DNA from 4 places in the Proteus hauseri genome. Region 3 is predicted to be linked to each of the others. Evidence: predicted binding sites of a transcription regulator. Region 3 holds the regulator's gene; each other region holds the start of a gene.
The links. The regulator CRP, encoded in region 3, controls carbon source genes, mostly activating them, when cyclic AMP is high. The targets are predictions, from matches to a motif close to ATGTGANNNNNNTCACAT.
Positions count from the first base shown of each region.

Region 1: a site for CRP is predicted at 2,133-2,150, ahead of rbsD (D-ribose pyranase). Genes of this name have one in related genera too.
Region 2: a site for CRP is predicted at 2,281-2,298, ahead of cdd (cytidine deaminase). Genes of this name have one in related genera too.
Region 4: a site for CRP is predicted at 2,141-2,158, ahead of udp (uridine phosphorylase). Genes of this name have one in related genera too.

Region 1 covers NZ_CP026364.1:2,295,868-2,300,384, forward strand. Annotated here, with positions in the region: gene rbsC (ribose ABC transporter permease) at 1-117, opposite strand, end outside; gene rbsA (ribose ABC transporter ATP-binding protein RbsA) at 119-1,627, opposite strand; gene rbsD (D-ribose pyranase) at 1,635-2,054, opposite strand; gene dxs (1-deoxy-D-xylulose-5-phosphate synthase) at 2,402-4,270, opposite strand; gene ispA ((2E,6E)-farnesyl diphosphate synthase) at 4,336-4,517, opposite strand, start outside.
Region 2 covers NZ_CP026364.1:2,782,255-2,786,771, reverse strand. Annotated here, with positions in the region: gene metG (methionine--tRNA ligase) at 1-910, shown strand, start outside; gene PH4a_RS12695 (CidA/LrgA family protein) at 1,044-1,520, shown strand; gene PH4a_RS12690 (CidB/LrgB family autolysis modulator) at 1,520-2,215, shown strand; gene cdd (cytidine deaminase) at 2,413-3,297, shown strand; gene PH4a_RS12680 (NAD-dependent malic enzyme) at 3,511-4,517, shown strand, end outside.
Region 3 covers NZ_CP026364.1:1,238,555-1,243,071, forward strand. Annotated here, with positions in the region: gene PH4a_RS05630 (hydrolase) at 1-99, shown strand, start outside; gene PH4a_RS05635 (YheU family protein) at 96-317, shown strand; gene PH4a_RS05640 (phosphoribulokinase) at 394-1,263, shown strand; gene PH4a_RS05645 (OsmC family protein) at 1,355-1,762, opposite strand; gene crp (cAMP-activated global transcriptional regulator CRP) at 2,074-2,706, shown strand; gene argD (bifunctional acetylornithine/succinyldiaminopimelate transaminase) at 2,818-4,035, opposite strand; gene PH4a_RS05660 (aminodeoxychorismate synthase component II) at 4,153-4,517, opposite strand, start outside.
Region 4 covers NZ_CP026364.1:1,965,400-1,969,916, forward strand. Annotated here, with positions in the region: gene metE (5-methyltetrahydropteroyltriglutamate--homocysteine S-methyltransferase) at 1-411, shown strand, start outside; gene PH4a_RS09035 (hypothetical protein) at 602-1,429, shown strand; gene PH4a_RS09040 (YidB family protein) at 1,527-1,919, opposite strand; gene udp (uridine phosphorylase) at 2,285-3,043, shown strand; gene PH4a_RS09050 (tyrosine-protein phosphatase) at 3,195-3,977, shown strand; gene PH4a_RS09055 (DedA family protein) at 4,048-4,517, shown strand, end outside.

The sequences.
Region 1 (4,517 bases), 1.1 Mb from region 3:
TGGACTGAGTGTAGAAACCACAACAATCAAAATCAGTAATGCAATCAGTGATTTTTGCTCTAGCAACCAAGCTTTAGAAAACCAGCGTTTTGACGCTGGCATTGAATTAGTACTCATATCAAACTCCTACCTCTGCGCCATATTGTTTGCCAACCGCAGCCGCCATTAGCATCTCTTGTGTGACATTGTGAGCTGAAAATTCGCCACTAATACGCCCCTCATGCATGACTAAAATGCGGTCACTCATCCCCATTACCTCAGGCATTTCTGAAGAAATTAAGATGATACTTAATCCTTCTTGTTTGAATTTATTTATTAGCTGATAAATCTCTTTTTTCGCACCAACATCGACACCACGAGTTGGTTCATCAAGAATGAGTACTTTAGGACGAGTCATTAAGCCTCTGGCAATAGCAACTTTTTGCTGGTTTCCTCCTGAGAGAAAACCAATGGTTTGATCCATCGACGGTGTTTTTATATTGAACAATTTAATAAAATCACCCACAGTAAGTTGCTCTTCTTTATGGTTAAGCACACTCATTGAATTACTAAAATAGCGCAGGGCGGTTAATGACATATTTTCTTTAACTGACATACCAAGTACTAAGCCATCGCGTTTTCTATCTTCAGAAATATAAACGATACCTTGTTCAAGACCTTCAGCAGGTTTGGTTATTTGGCAAGGTTTGCCATCTAATTCAACAGTGCCGTTAGTTTTTGTTAATGCGCCGTAGATGATTTTCATTAATTCAGTACGACCAGCACCCATTAATCCTGAAATACCTAAAATCTCATTTTCATGTAATGAAAAACTGACGTCATGCACATCTTTGCCACTAAGGTTTATGACATTAAGTTTAGTTTTTCCTAACGGGATATTAATGCGGGGGTATTGCTCTTCTAATTTTCGGCCTACCATCATTTCAATTAAGGTATCTTCTTGTAATGAAGCAACAGTTTTTTCGCCGATAAATTGCCCATCACGTAGTACAGTAACATCATCACAAATTTCAAAAATTTCTTTTAAACGGTGAGAGATGTAAACAATGCCGCAACCTTGATTTCTTAGCTCTCTAATTACGCTAAAAAGAGATTCAGTTTCTGTATCAGTAAGCGCATCGGTTGGTTCATCCATGATGATAACGTTAGACTCAAAACTAAGTACTTTGGCAATTTCAACCATTTGTTGATCACCAATTGATAATTCAGATACTAAACGGTGGCTGCTATATGAGAGGTTTAATCGGGCTAAAAGCTTATCAGCTTCTGCGTACATTTTTTTCCAATCAATAGCGCCAAAAGTGCGAGTAAACTCGCGACCTAAAAAGATATTTTCAGCAATGGTGAGTTCAGGGATTAGATTAAGCTCTTGATGAATAATACCGATACCCGCTTCTTGAGATGATTTTGGACCATTGAATGAACAATTATTGCCTTGATAAATGACTTCACCCGCATCTTTTTTATAAATGCCAGTTAGTACTTTCATTAATGTAGATTTACCTGCTCCATTTTCCCCGACAAGAGCCATGACTCGCCCTGGGTAAATGCGCAACGTTGCTCCTGATAAGGCTTTTACGCCAGGAAATGACTTATCAATATCTTTGAGTTCAAGTAAAGGTTCCATATTTCCCTCAGAAGGTCACGCCGGAAAACAGTACGATATTGGCATAAGGTGAGCATTCACCCGTTCTGATTACTGCTTTATTTTCAGGTAGTTGCTTTTTAAATTCTTCATGGGTGACATAAAAAATCGTAATGGAGTTTTTTTGTTGTTGTTCTAATAAATGCAGATAAGTTGTGATTTCACTTAATAAAATGGGATTTATGCTTTTGATTTCTTCAGCCAACATAACCGCTTCAATTTGCATTTCATGGGTTATGGTTTGTAAGACGGATATAAAATCAGGGATCCCTTGAGTTAATGCAAGGTCAATACGCTCAACGCAGGAGGGAATAGGTAATCCAGCATCCGCAATAGTTATTTTGTCTGTATGGCCAAGACATGAAATAACCGTAGAAATATGACTATTTAATAATACCCCTTTCTTCATTTTTTCCTCCTCAGCGAAACGTTTCGCTATACATATACTAGAAAATAAAAGGTAGAAAACAAGCGGGAGTTATTTGAATTGTGAGCAAGATCGAAACGTTTCGTTAGCAAGCAAAAAGAAAGGAAAATATAACTAATTGAAAAAATTAACGCTGAATGGATTCAACTTTAAATGTAATTTTCTATCGTGATTATTATTAGTGGTATTATATTTTGTGTCGGTTATTAAGAATTAATTATTACGATACTAGAGGGTAATTTTTTAAAAGAAAGTTAAAGGAGAAGTGGCTAAGATTTTAATTAGTCGCTCCTGTTTATAAAATAGGAGCGACTTTTAAAGCTTATAAATCAATTCGTTAGGTTATAAGTGATAATGGATTCTTCAATGCCTTTAGCATCAAGTTTTAAATCGGCTCTGATCTCTTCTTGTCCGCCTTGTGGTACAAAAAGATCAGGAATGCCTAAGTTTAAGACCGGTACTAAGCAACGTTCTTGCATTAGCAGTTCATTAACACCACTACCTGCTCCACCCATAATTGCATTTTCTTCTAGCGTAACAAGTGTATCGTGTTGTTGTGCTAATGACAGAATAAGTGATTTATCGAGTGGTTTAATAAAGCGCATATCCACAACTGTTGCATCAAGTTTTTCTGCTGCTTCTAAGGCTTCTGGAAGTAGTGTACCGAAGTTAAGAATAGCAATACCTTTACCTTGGCGACGAATAATGCCTTTACCAATGGGTAATGTTGAAAGAGGTTGTAACTCAGCACCAATACTTGAGCCTCTTGGATATCGAACAGCGACAGGGCCTTCTTGATACTGATACCCAGTATGAAGCATTTGGCGACATTCGTTTTCATCACTTGGTGCCATTATGACCATATTAGGTATACAGCGTAAGAATGAGAGATCAAAAGCACCTTGGTGAGTTTGACCATCAGCACCGACAATTCCACCCCGGTCAATAGCAAAAAGAACGGGTAATTTTTGGATGGCAATGTCATGGATAACTTGGTCGTAAGCACGCTGTAAAAAGGTTGAGTAAATAGCCACAACAGGTTTATAACCACCTATAGCTAAACCTGCGGCAAAAGTCACTGCATGTTGCTCTGCTATCGCTACATCAAAATATTGTTCAGGGTACTCTTTAGAGAAGCGTACCATACCTGAGCCTTCGCGCATTGCAGGGGTAATTGCCATTAATTTAGGATCAGAGGCTGCTTCTTCACATAACCATTCACCAAATATTTTGGAGAATGTTGGGCGTGCATTAGGGGTTTTAGGTAGTGTCCCTGTTTGTGGATCAAATTTAGGTACTGCGTGCCAGCTAATTGGGTCTCGTTCTGCTGGCGCATAACCACGACCTTTCTTGGTCATAATATGCAGTAATTGAGGGCCTTTTAAATCACGCATATTGGTTAATGTTTGTACTAATGCGATGACATCATGACCATCAACAGGCCCTATATAATTAAAGCCCAATTCTTCAAACATGGTACCGGGAACCACCATGCCTTTAATGTGTTCTTCAGTTTTTTTCAGTAATTCTTTAATTGGCGGAATACCAGAAAAAACTTTTTTCCCACCTTCGCGTAAGGTGGTGTACAGTTTGCCTGAAAGTAGTTGCGCTAGGTGATTATTTAGAGCACCTACGTTTTCTGAAATTGACATTTCATTATCGTTAAGCACAACCAACATATCTGGTTCAATATCACCCGCATGATTCATTGCTTCAAAAGCCATACCTGCGGTGATTGCACCATCACCAATAACACAGACTGTTTTTCTGCCTAGATTTTCTTGTTCGGCTGCAACAGCCATTCCAAGACCCGCACTAATCGAGGTAGATGAGTGACCGACACAAAGTTTGTCGTATTCACTCTCCTCGCGCCAAGGGAATGGATGTAAACCATTTTTTTGGCGAATAGTATCAATACGATCACGGCGACCTGTTAAGATCTTATGTGGGTAGGCTTGGTGTCCAACATCCCAGATAAGGTTATCAAAAGGTGTTTTATAGACATAATGAAGGGCAACGGTTAACTCAATAGCACCTAAACCTGAGGCGAAGTGACCACTTGAGCGGCTGACACTGTTAAGAAGAAATAGCCTTAGCTCATCACAGAGTTTGGGTAAACTCTCTTTTGGTAAAAGGCGCAAATCTTCAGGAGTATCAACTAACGCCAGTGTGGGATATTTTTCGATATCAATGCTCATGTGATGCCTATTAATTAATCACTTAAATAGGGAAAGAACAGGTAAGCTGCTCTCTTTATTTTTTATTAGTTTTTCCGTTCAACGATAAAACTCGCTAATTGTTTAAGCGTGGTTGTATCGTACTCGTATTGCTCTAGAAACGCTAAAGCATCCAATGCTTCATTATACAATTCTTGTGCTTTCTTTTGAGCTTGCTCTAAACCAAGTAATGCAGGATAAGTACTTTTACCCGATTCTTGATCACTTC
Region 2 (4,517 bases), 1.5 Mb from region 3:
CTTAGAAGACTTTGTGCAACGCGTAAATAGCGACATCGTTAACAAAGTGGTTAACCTCGCTTCTCGTACTGCAGGTTTTATCAGTAAACGTTTTGATGGCAAATTAGCAAACACCTTAGATGATGCTAAGCTTTATCAGCACTTTGTTGATATGCAAACCACTATTGCACAATCATTTGAGAGCCGTGAATACGGTAAAGCTATTCGTGAAATTATGGCATTAGCTGATGAAGCAAACCGTTATATTGACGAAAAAGCACCGTGGGTTGTGGCAAAACAAGAAGGCAAAGATGCTGAGTTACAGGCAATTTGTACAATGGGGATTAACTTATTCCGTGTACTTATGACTTACCTGAAACCAATTTTACCTTCATTAACTGAACGTACTGAAGCCTTTTTGCAAACAGAGTTAACATGGGATTCATTGGCTCAACCTCTTTTAGGTACAGAAATCACCAAATTTAAAGCATTGTTTAACCGTATTGATATGGATAAAGCCGATGCAATGGTTGAAGCATCAAAAAGTACTATTGCGCCAATTAAAGAAGTCTCAGGGCCATTAGCTGATGATCCCATTCAAGAAACGATTAAGTTTGACGATTTTGCTAAAATCGATATGCGCATTGCTGAAATTAAACAAGCAGATTTCGTTGAAGGTTCTGACAAACTGCTAAAATTAATTTTAGATTTAGGTGGCGAAACACGCCAAGTATTCTCTGGAATTCGTACAGCATACCCAGATCCAAAAGTGTTAGAAGGTCGCTTAACTGTTATGGTGGCAAACTTAGCACCTCGTAAAATGCGTTTTGGTATTTCAGAAGGCATGGTCATGGCAGCAGGTCCTGGCGGCGAAGATATCTTTTTACTCAGCCCAGACAATGGTGCAAAACCGGGTCAACAAGTGAAATAATCACCAAAATTCATTTGCCTGATAAATAAATGGCGGGGTTCTATAAGAGCCCCGCTTTTTTTTATTGTGATCCATAGCACACTTTCAAAATCGGTGTATGATAAATCTGTTAGTTGATTTAGGACACTTACTTATGAAATCTAATCGGGCACGATTGCGGATTACACTTTGGCATTATCTCCGCGCTTTTCTTGTACTCTATCTTTGTCTTTTTGCTGGTAATCTTATTTCAGCCCTTCTACCCTTCGCGGTTCCAGGCAGTATTGTTGGCTTACTTATTTTATTTGGTTTACTCGCTTTCCAACTTATTCCTTTACGTTGGGTAAAACCCGGAGCCAATATTTTATTAAAAAATATGACATTACTCTTTATTCCTATCGGAGTAGCAGTAATGAATTATTATGATTTATTAAGTCAGCAACTTTTCCCTATTGTTTTAGCAAGTGTGATAAGTACCTTTGGTGTTATGGCATTAGTCGCTTATTGCTCACACTATGTTCACCGTGAGCGCATTATCGTGGGTTCAAAACCTGATATAGTTGAGGACGTTGTAGAAAAAATGCAACAGAAAGACGACGATAAGGCGTTAAGTGAGAAGAAAAAATGTTAATGTTAATGAATATTTGGTGGTCACTTCCTTTGACCATAATTGTCTTTTATTTATCACGTAAACTCGCAGCTCGTTATAAATTACCTATTTTGAACCCATTGCTTATTGGTATTGCGGTTATTATTCCTATTTTATTAATCACACATACACCCTATGAGCATTATTTTGCTGGTAGTCGTATTTTAAATGACTTATTACAACCAGCTGTGGTTGCTTTAGCTATTCCGCTTTATCAGCAATTACACCAAATTCGAGCACAGTGGAAATCACTCATTAGTATTTGTTTTATTGGTAGTGTTGCTGCGATGGTGAGTGGTACAGCAATTGCCTTATGGGCGGGTGCAACACCTGAAATCGCTGCATCAATTTTACCTAAATCGGTTACAACGCCTATTGCGATGGCTGTCGCGGACTCTATAGGTGGTATTCCTGCAATCAGTGCTGCATGTGTTATTGCAGTAGGTATTTTAGGTGCCATTTTTGGTCACACGCTATTTAAAATATTACGTATTCCAACCCATGCCTCTCGTGGTTTAGCGATGGGAACAGTATCTCACGCTGTCGGAACAGCAAGAGCTGCCGAGGTTGATTATATTGAAGGCGCTTATAGTTCACTAGCATTAATGACCTGCGGTATTATTACCTCATTAAGTGCACCTTTTATTTTTCCTTTTATACTTCATCTTTTTGGTTAATATTCTTGTTATGGCTACTTTTTATTCCCCGTTATAATTATTTATTTCGGGGAATAAGACCATAAATTTGAGATGCATCTCTCAATTAGCCAACTTGTTGCAATGGTTTCATTGAAAGCATGACATTAATCACATATAAGAATAGATAAAGATGCCTAAAATCTTATAATACAGAAAGATTAATGGGAGACTCATGTATGCATACTCGCTTTCAGGCAATTTGGTCAGATTTATCCCCTCAGCTACAACAAGCCCTTGCTCCTTATATTGAGCAGGATGAGTTCCCTGCCATGTTTACAGCGCAGCAGGTCAATGCCATCAAAACACAGTTGCAATGTGATGATGATGCTCTTGCATTAGCACTTCTTCCTGTCGCAGCTGCTTGTGCCGTAGCGCCTATATCACATTTTAATGTTGGTGCTGTCGCTCGTGGCGAAAGCGGTAATTTGTATTTTGGTGCCAATATGGAATTTGCTGGCGCGCCATTACAACAAACAGTGCACGCTGAACAAAGCGCCATTACTCATGCATGGTTAAAGGGTGAAACACGCTTATCTGCCATTACTGTTAACTACACGCCTTGTGGCCACTGTCGTCAATTTATGAATGAGCTAAATAGCGGCACACATATTCAAATTCATTTACCAGGTAGAAAAGCAGCAACACTGGGTGATTATCTGCCTGATAGTTTTGGCCCTAAAGATCTCAATATCACTACCCTGTTAATGGATAAAGTCAATCACGGTTACCAAATTGATAATCCAAATGAATTGGTACAACTTGCATTAAAAGCAGCTAATCGTAGCCATGCGCCTTATAGCCAATCTTATAGTGGGATTGCGGTTCAAATGAAAGATGGCAAAATTTTCCAAGGCAGCTATGCCGAAAATGCCGCTTTCAATCCAAGTATGCCCCCTCTGCAAGCAGCCTTAATTGCATTAAATATGGCGGGTGAAAGTGTAATGGATATTGAATCTGCTGTTTTAGTTGAAAAAGCAGACACTATATTAACGCAGTGGGATGCGACACAAGCGACATTAATGGCTTTAGGTTGTCGTCAGATACAACGCATCGCTTTATAGAAAATTTTAATCTATTACTCTAACAATATCGTCTAAAAGAGCATCAGCATGTAAACATTGCTGATGCTTACCAGTAAAAGTTGTAACAACTGTATCTATCTCTCATTTCCACACATAAAAATCATAAAAAAATAACATAAGCTGTACATATTTTTATTATTTTGTAGGATCTACAATTGTCATGTGACTAACTGCCTTACAAGAGTATTTTTCATGGAACTGGAACACGAAAGTAAACGCCCTCTCTATATCCCGTATGCAGGTCCAATCCTGCTTGAATTTCCCCTGTTAAATAAAGGTAGTGCTTTCAGCGAAGAAGAACGCAGCACCTTTAACTTACATGGTTTACTGCCAGAGGCAGTTGAAACGATTGAAGAACAGGTAGAACGTGCTTATCGCCAATATCTTGATTTTAAAAACGATAACGATAAACATATTTATCTTAGAAACATTCAAGACACCAATGAAACGCTATTTTACCGTTTATTGGAATCGCACCTGACTGAAATGATGCCTATCATTTACACACCAACAGTTGGTGAAGCTTGTGAACATTTCTCTGATATATACCGTCGTGCGCGTGGGCTTTTTATCTCTTACCCAAATCGTGCAAATATCGACGACATGCTACAAAACGCCACCAAACAGAACGTAAAAGTGATTGTTGTCACTGATGGCGAACGTATCCTTGGTTTAGGCGATCAGGGTATCGGTGGAATGGGTATTCCTATCGGTAAGCTCTCATTATACACCGCTTGTGGTGGTATTAGCCCTGCTTATACTTTACCTGTTGTATTAGATGTTGGTACCAATAATCCACAACGATTAAACGACCCACTTTATATGGGTTGGCGTCATCCTCGGATTACGGGTGATGAATATAACGAATTCGTTGATGAATTTATTCAAGCTGTTAAACGTCGCTGGCCAAATGTTTTATTGCAATTTGAAGACTTTGCTCAGAAAAACGCAATGCCACTATTAAACCGTTATCGTGATCAATTATGTTGCTTTAACGATGACATTCAAGGTACTGCTGCTGTCACATTAGGTAGCTTAATTGCCGCCAGCCGCGCTGCGGGTCGTCAGTTAAAAGATCAAACAGTGACTTTCTTGGGTGCAGGCTCTGCTGGCTGTGGTATTGCAGAACAAATTATTGCTCAAATGAAATCTGAAGGATTAAGTGACGAGCAAGCCCGTGAACGTATTTTCATGGTTGA
Region 3 (4,517 bases):
CATGTGGGCTTTGTCAGTGGCAAATTATCAAAACCAGTCATGTGGCTTGAAAGCCGGATCCCTGATTGGCTAACAACCTATTTGGAGAAGTCGAAGTGATCATTCCTTGGAAAGAGCTTTCAGCGGATACACTAGATAGTTTAATTGAAAGTTTTGTTTTACGTGAAGGGACTGATTATGGTATCCAAGAGAAGACGCTCGAACAAAAAGTTGCGGATGTAAAGAAACAACTTTCATCTGGTGAAGCAGTATTAGTCTGGTCAGAGTTGCATGAAAGCGTCAATATTATGCCTGCATCACAGTTTCGCCCTGATTAATTAAGCTCAGTTGACGGCATGGCATCTACCCGCAAGGGACCGGCTCCCCTTGCTTTGATAAAGGAGCAACGTTTTTATGTCTATCAAACACCCTATTATTGCCGTCACCGGTTCTAGCGGCGCTGGAACCACCACTACAAGCCAAGCTTTCCGTAAAATATTCCAACAAATTAATGCGAATGCGGCATTAATTGAGGGAGATAGTTTTCATCGCTACACTCGCCCTGAAATGGATATGGCCATTAGAAAAGCCAAAGAACAAGGTCGGCACATTAGTTATTTTGGTCCAGAAGCAAATGATTTTAACCTACTAAGTTCGACATTGCACAATTACGGCAAAGCAGGCCAAGGCGAGTGTCGTAAATACCTTCACTCTTATGACGAAGCAACGCCTTACAATCAGCTACCAGGTACTTTCACACCTTGGGAACCATTACCTGAAAAAACAGATGTACTTTTCTATGAAGGGTTACATGGTGGCGTTGTCACACAAGAGCACAATGTTGCACAACATGTCGATTTACTGGTGGGTGTTGTCCCGATAGTCAATCTTGAGTGGATACAAAAATTGACTCGTGACACAACAGAACGAGGCCATTCTCAAGAAGCCGTAAAAGATTCGGTCGTTCGCTCAATGGATGACTATATTAATTATATTATTCCTCAATTTTCTCGTACCCATATTAACTTTCAGCGTGTGCCTACTGTTGATACCTCAAATCCATTTTCAGCCAAAGCAATTCCGACTTTAGATGAAAGCTTTATTGTGATCCGCTTTCGTGGCCTTACCGATATTGACTTTCCTTATCTGCTGGCTATGTTACATGGTTCGTTTATGTCAACAATAAATACGATAGTTGTTCCTGGTGGAAAATTAGGTTTAGCAATGGAATTAATTATGGCGCCATTAGTCAGTAAATTATTAAATGGTGAAAAAATTAGTTAAATAGACTTATTTCTATTTAGTAAAAAAATAATATCCCATCGGTAAAAGGGATATTATTTTATTAGTTAAAAACTATTTTAAAATATCAAATTTATTCAGAGTCTTTTATTTCAAATGAATGAGTAATAGTTGCCGCTTTACCCAACATTAAAGAAACCGAACAATATTTTTCTGCCGATAATTGAACAGCTCGTTCAACAATTTTATCCGTAAGCTCTTTACCAGAAACAATAAAATGTAAATTGATATCGGTAAATAAACGAGGCGCTTCTTCACGACGATTAGAAGTTAATTTTACTTCACAATCAGTCACTTGGTGACGGCCTTTACGTAAAATACTCACGACATCTATCGCACTACATCCACCAGCTGCAATTAATAGCATTTCCATTGGACTTGGCGCTTTATCGCCAGAATTACCATCCATCATGATTTGATGGCCTGAAGAAGACTCCCCTAGAAAAGATAAATCCTCAACCCATTTAACCCGTGCTTCCATTTATTTATCCTCAATAAGACAGAAACTAAAAGAGTACATTCTCATAATTCAACTGGCAATTAGCAAATAGGTTTATTATGCTGACTGCGTAAAACGAGACTTAATGCGTTAACTGTGCTAAAAACAATATCTGCTTGATGATAGTGGTTAAGATCAATGCATTATTTTCTCATTTATTATAATCTATTCCATATTAACTTTCCGTGTTCTCAGGAAGTTAATCGGTAAAGATAGGATTTTTAAGCATGCTGTCTCAAAAGGGAACCTATCCGTTTTGAAAGGCTGCATTTAACGTACAGAGGATAACGCGAATGGTTCTCGGCAAGCCGCAAACAGACCCGACTCTTGAATGGTTTTTGTCTCACTGCCATATTCACAAATATCCATCCAAGAGCACGCTGATCCACCAAGGTGAGAAAGCGGAAACACTTTATTATATTGTTAAAGGTTCCGTAGCTGTTCTTATTAAAGATGAAGAAGGAAAAGAAATGATCCTCTCCTACCTAAATCAGGGGGATTTCATCGGTGAACTTGGATTATTTGAAGAAGATCAAGAACGTAGTGCATGGGTTAGAGCAAAAACAGCCTGTGAAGTAGCAGAAATTTCCTATAAAAAATTCCGCCAATTAATTCAGGTTAATCCTGATATTCTTATGCGTCTTTCTGCCCAAATGGCGAATAGACTGCAAACAACATCAGAAAAAGTAGGTAACCTTGCTTTCCTTGATGTAACAGGACGTATTGCACAAACCTTACTTAACTTAGCAAAACAACCTGATGCAATGACCCACCCTGATGGCATGCAAATTAAAATTACACGTCAGGAAATTGGTCAGATTGTAGGTTGTTCACGCGAAACGGTAGGCCGTATTTTAAAAATGCTGGAAGATCAAAATCTGATCTCTGCACACGGTAAAACTATCGTCGTTTACGGCACCCGCTAAGTTTAGTCACCTAGAACAAATAATAGCCCATTTCCAAAATGGGCTATTAAAAATGATTTCTGCATAAAACCCCATCATGATTTGATGGGGTTTTTTAGTTGGAAAGAGGCATTAATTTATTTTAACAAATTCGGCAACTGCAACTTTTAATGCCGCCATTCCTTCTTGTAACTCTTCTTGAGTAATAATTAATGACGGTGTAAACCGCATTACATCAGGACCTGCATTTAACATCATTAATCCATGTTGCGCAGCAAGCCCTAATAGCACTTTCGCCTTACCTGCATATTTGGGCGCTAATTCAGCGCCAATTAACAAACCCTGACCTCGAATTTGTGTAAATACAGAGTAGCTTTGGTTGATTGCAGTTAATTCGTCAACAATCCATTGATAACGCATTTGCACACCATCAAGCAATGCGGGTGTATTAATTAAATCAAATGCTACATTACCAACTGCACATGCTAATGGATTACCGCCATATGTTGTACCATGAGTCCCTACACCCATTACAGAAGCAATCTCTTGCGTTGTCAGCATCGCACTTAATGGAAAACCACTGCCTAATGCTTTTGCTGTCGTGATGATATCTGGCATAACATCATAGTTCATATAGGCAAATAGCTTGCCTGTACGCCCCATACCCGTTTGTACTTCATCAAGCACTAATAACGCTTGGTGTTTGTCACACAGCTCTCGAAGTCCTCTCATAAATTCAGCTGTTGCTGGTGTAACCCCGCCTTCACCTTGAACGGGTTCTAGCACAACGGCACATGTATGATCATCCATTACCGCTTTCACCGCTTCTAGGTCATTAAAAGGCACATGAACAATATCGGCAGGTTTAGGACCAAAACCATCCGCATATTTAGGTTGCCCACCAACTGAAACCGTAAATAACGTTCGCCCATGAAAAGCATGATGAAAGGCAATAATTTTGGTTTTATAAGGACTATGACGCGTTATTGCATAATGACGAGCCAGTTTAAATGCAGCTTCATTCGCTTCTGCACCGGAATTCGCAAAAAAAACACGTTCAGCAAAAGTGTTATCGATTAATTTTTGCGCCAAACACAATGCGGGTTCATTAGTAAAAACATTACTGACATGCCAAAGCTGCTCACTTTGTTCTTTAAGTGCTTGATTGAGTGCTGGGTGACAGTGCCCTAATGCTAATACGGCAATCCCACCAGCAAAATCGATATAAGATTTGCCTTGTTGATCCCAAACACGGCTTCCTTTGCCTTTAACTGGAATAAACTCTGCGGGTGAATAGATTGGCAACATTACTTGATCGTAAGTTGCCCGGTTGATGCTTTGCGTTGTCATTACCCCACCTGATCGATATTTATTTCTAATGTGAAAATATAATCACTAAATATGAATAAAAAATCAAATCTGGTTGAGGGTAAAAATGCGTTATTTAGGTAAAATAATTCTATCTATTTAATATTTAAGGAAATTATTTAATAATTCATGTCCTTGTTCACTAAGAATACTTTCTGGATGAAATTGCACACCTTCTATCGGTAGTGTCCGATGTCGTATCCCCATGATTTCATCAACATTTCCATCATGTTGACTCCAGGCAGTGACTTCAAATGGTACTGGTAATGTAGCTGCATCAATCACCAAAGAGTGATAACGAGTCACATTTAAAGGTCGGTTAAGTCCCTTAAATACGCCTTGTTGGTTGTGATGGATAAGTGAGTTTTTACCATGCATCACTTCACGTGCTCTTATTACTGATGCACCAAAAGCTTGTCCAATAGCTTGATGTCCTAAACAAACCCCAAGGATCGGGATTTCAC
Region 4 (4,517 bases), 730 kb from region 3:
AACTGGGCGGTTGATGCCTTTAAGTTAAGTGCTGCTATCGCTGATGATGAAACACAAATTCATACTCATATGTGTTATTGCGAGTTCAATGACATTATGGATTCAATAGCGGCCTTGGATGCGGATGTTATTACTATTGAAACATCGCGCTCAGATATGGAATTACTTGAAGCATTTGAACATTTTGATTATCCAAATGAAATTGGGCCAGGTGTTTACGATATTCACTCGCCAAATGTCCCTAATGTAGAGTGGATTATTGCTTTATTAAGAAAAGCACAATCAAGAATTCCAGCAGAACGCTTATGGGTAAATCCAGATTGTGGTTTAAAAACAAGAGGGTGGGTAGAAACACGTGCCGCATTAGCTAATATGGTCGAAGCTGCTAAATATTTACGTCAAAATGCATAATATGTAGTAATTATTTCATTTAAATTAGCTCACTTTTTTAGGTAAAATTAAATATTTATAAAGTGAGCTTTTTTATTATTAATTATCTATTAAACAGCATGTTGAGAAAATATATAGAAAGTAAAAATAAGATTGAATCTTATTATTGATATTATAAACAGTTGCTATACTGCGAATACTATTTAATTTTATGGATATTATTCTTGTGCAAGATAGCATTAAACTTTCGGATAAAGTATTAGACGCTTTCCCCACTAGAGCATTAAAACTCACACCGTTAAGAGGCGATGGCGGACTATTTCGCACCTTATTTTTAGTTATTACGATGCTAGTAATGACTCTATTCAGTGCCTACCAAATTCCTAATATTCTTTATGATTATAAAATTAGTGAAAATGCTGTACCTGTAGATGCTAATATTAAAGGCTCCTGTCGTTCTCAACTTCTGATCATCACTAATTGTAGTGTTGATTTGAGTTATAAAGGCAACCAGGTTTCTCGTAATTTTACCTTCCTTGATTTAGGTTCAAAGGATGTACTTGTTGAACCCGTTGCTGATGCAAACGATATGAGTAAAATGACGGTGGATGTTGCAATAGATAATATGTGGCTTCGTTTAATTAGTACGATTATTTTTGTTGGCTTATTTGGTTTTAGTGTGTTCTTTTTTATTTATCGCCAAATACTCACGAGTAAAGTAAAAAAAGCATTATTATCAGTTGGTGAAAAACCATTAAAACTGGCTGCTATTCCCGCGAAAGTTGTTTCAAGTAATAAGCAATTTATAGCAACGTATAAAATTAATTTGTTAGGGAAAACAATCTCTGTTGCTTATTCTGGTAATAAAAAAACACCCCCTATGGTGATAGAAGTAAATGGTAAAACTTATGTACTGGTTGTTTACTCTCCACAACAAAATATTCCATACGCGTTAGATGTACCATTAGCTCGAATTCAAGCAACAGCTGAAGAGAAACAACGTTTTCATGAAGCATTAATAGAAGAAGGGTTGTTGTAGTTTTATTAATGTTTATGGTGCGTTTTCTCACAGTTATTTGGTACAAGGTGAGAAAACGCCAGTAATAAGACTAATAAGTTAATTCATTGGTGTATTATCAGCCGCCAAAAATTTTGGCTTTTAATATATCCATTCCTGCACTAACTAAATCTAAATTCTCAGGAACAACTCCATCAGGCGTTACTTTATCAATGAGTTTTGGTAAATATTGAGCTGCCATTTCAGAAGCCTCACCTGTACTCATATTAATTTTTGTCGCTAATTCATTAATAACGGGTAATGAGAAAATCTCAACAATCTGCTCTGCATTGATAGGTAAGTTTGCACTTGTTCCTATCCAAGATTGAATAAGTTCACCTAAACCGGCAGAGTTAAATTGTTTAATTAAGCCATCAATTCCTCCCTGAGATTCAACCCAGTCTAGTACTGTTTTGTATTGATTGATTTTTTCACCACCAAGAAGGTTTGCGATTTGGTTAAATAAGCTCATGGTTACTCCCGTGACAAGGCCATGTTGTCACACAATTAAATATTCATTTTAAAGGCGGGTAGTGTACGTGAAGTTATTATATTCATCTATACTGTAAGAATCGTTTATCAAATTAACGACAAATAAAGAGAAAGCTTATTAATATGCGCTTTTTTAGGGAATGATTTCGCCGCTAATTTTTGCAGCCATTATTGATGAAATGACGTTTGAACACGGACAGTTTGTGATCTTAATCACATCTTTATGAAATTGTTTCTTTATCTGGTGCTCCTTAAGTGACCTTGGTCACTAAAAAAAGTGAAAGGATCCGATAGAGTAAGTTTTAATTTAATGAACATTGGTTTTGTCCCATTGAGGAGTCCGATATGTCTGATGTATTTCACTTAGGTTTAACTAAAAATGACCTACAGGGTGCAACGCTAGCAATAGTTCCGGGTGACCCGAAACGTGTTGAAAAAATTGCAAAATTAATGGATAACCCTGTTCATCTGGCCTCTTTACGTGAATATACGTCATGGCGTGGCGAAATTGATGGTAATGCAGTTATTGTTTGTTCTACTGGTATCGGTGGCCCATCAACCTCTATTGCAGTAGAAGAATTGGCTCAGTTAGGTATTCGCACTTTCCTGCGTATTGGTACAACGGGTGCTATTCAAGAGCATATCAATGTTGGTGATATTTTAGTAACTACTGCGGCTGTTCGTTTAGACGGCGCAAGTTTACATTTTGCACCAATGGAGTTCCCAGCTGTATCTGATTTTGAGTGCATGAACGCACTTTATAAAGCAGCTAAAGATAATGGTTCTACTGTACATGTAGGTGTTACTGCATCTTCTGATACTTTCTACCCAGGCCAAGAACGTTACGACACTTATACAGGCCGTGTAACTCGCCGTTTTAAAGGCTCTATGAAAGAGTGGCAAGAAATGGGTGTGATGAACTATGAAATGGAATCAGCAACATTGTTAACAATGTGTGCAAGCCAAGGCTTACGTGCTGGTATGGTTGCTGGTGTTATCGTAAACCGTACTCAACAAGAAATTCCAGATGCTGAATTACTGAAGAAAACAGAAAATAATGCGCTGGGTATTGTTATTGAAGCTGCCCGTATTTTAATGAAATAAGCGTTTAACTTGAATTTTAAAAGCCCTTAATACTGAAGTATTAAGGGCTTTTTTTATGGACGAATTCATTAGGTTAATATGGAATGACAATAGAACATTATTTCTGTTAAGGTCATAGAGTCTAAACAATACAACAATGAAAAGAGGCGTTATGACTGATATTCTGCAAATACATTCTTCGGTATTGCCTTTAAAAGGTGGTATTAATTTTCGTGATTTAGGAGGGAAAAAACTTAATAACGGCGGCATTATTAAATCAGGTATGTTATTTCGTTCAGGTTCTCTTGATAGGTTAACAGAAACAGACCAATCCCTGCTGATTGATAAAAATTTATTTCAGATAATTGATTATCGCGATAACAGCGAAATTTTAGATAAACCAGATAGAGTGTGGAATGGTGCACAATATTATCATTCACCAGCTAATCCATTATCAAAAGAAGTCTCTGCTGATTTAGAAAAATTAACGCCTCAATTACTTGAGCAGTTTGATGCTCAAGCTTTTATGTTCAAGCTATATGAGTTGTTACCAATTAATAATCCAGCGTATAAGCAATTAGCAATATTATTACAACAGCCAGAAAAAGGCGGAGTCGTGCAACATTGCGCTGTAGGTAAAGATAGAACAGGTGTAGGCTCAGCTTTAGTGTTGTTTGCATTAGGCGCATCATTAGATGTGGTTATGGAAGATTATTTATTAACGAATAAAACGTTGGAACCTTATCGCGATTATTTATTAGCTGAACACGCAAAAACGTTTAGTGAAAATATTGTTGATAAATTTTCCTATGTATATTCAGTACAAGAAGAATTTTTACAAACAGCATTAACAAGTATTAATCACCATTATGGCAGTATTGATAATTGGCTAGAAAAAGATATTGGTTTGGATGCTAATAGTCGAGAGAAACTACAAAATTATTTTCTAGAGTAATAAAGTGATCTATATTCGGTTAATCTCACTTTTTTATTTTAATTAGGCTAACCGAATTAAGGTCTCTATTTTGACTGTACAAGATATTATTCATACCATCACTCTCTTTGTAAAAGAACACGAAATTTGGGCTATTCCTATCGTGTTCTTTCTTGCTTTTGGTGAGTCATTGGCATTTATTTCATTGTTATTACCCGCCACTGTTATTTTATTGGGGCTAGGTGCCTTAATTGGGGAAAGCGGATTATTTTTTTGGCCGATATGGCTAGCGGCTGCATTAGGCGCTTTTTTTGGTGATTGGCTCTCTTATTGGATAGGTTTTCATTATAAAGATGGCGTAAGAAATATGTGGCCTATTTCGCGTTCACCTCAAGTATTAGTTAGAGGTCATCATTTTTTTAACCGTTGGGGAGTCTGGGGCGTTTTTATTGGTCGATTCTTTGGCCCTTTTCGTGCCGTGGTACCTTTAGTTGCAGGTATTTGTGCAATGCCACAGCGCTATTTTCAGGTGGCTAATTTCGTTTCAGCAATGATATGGGC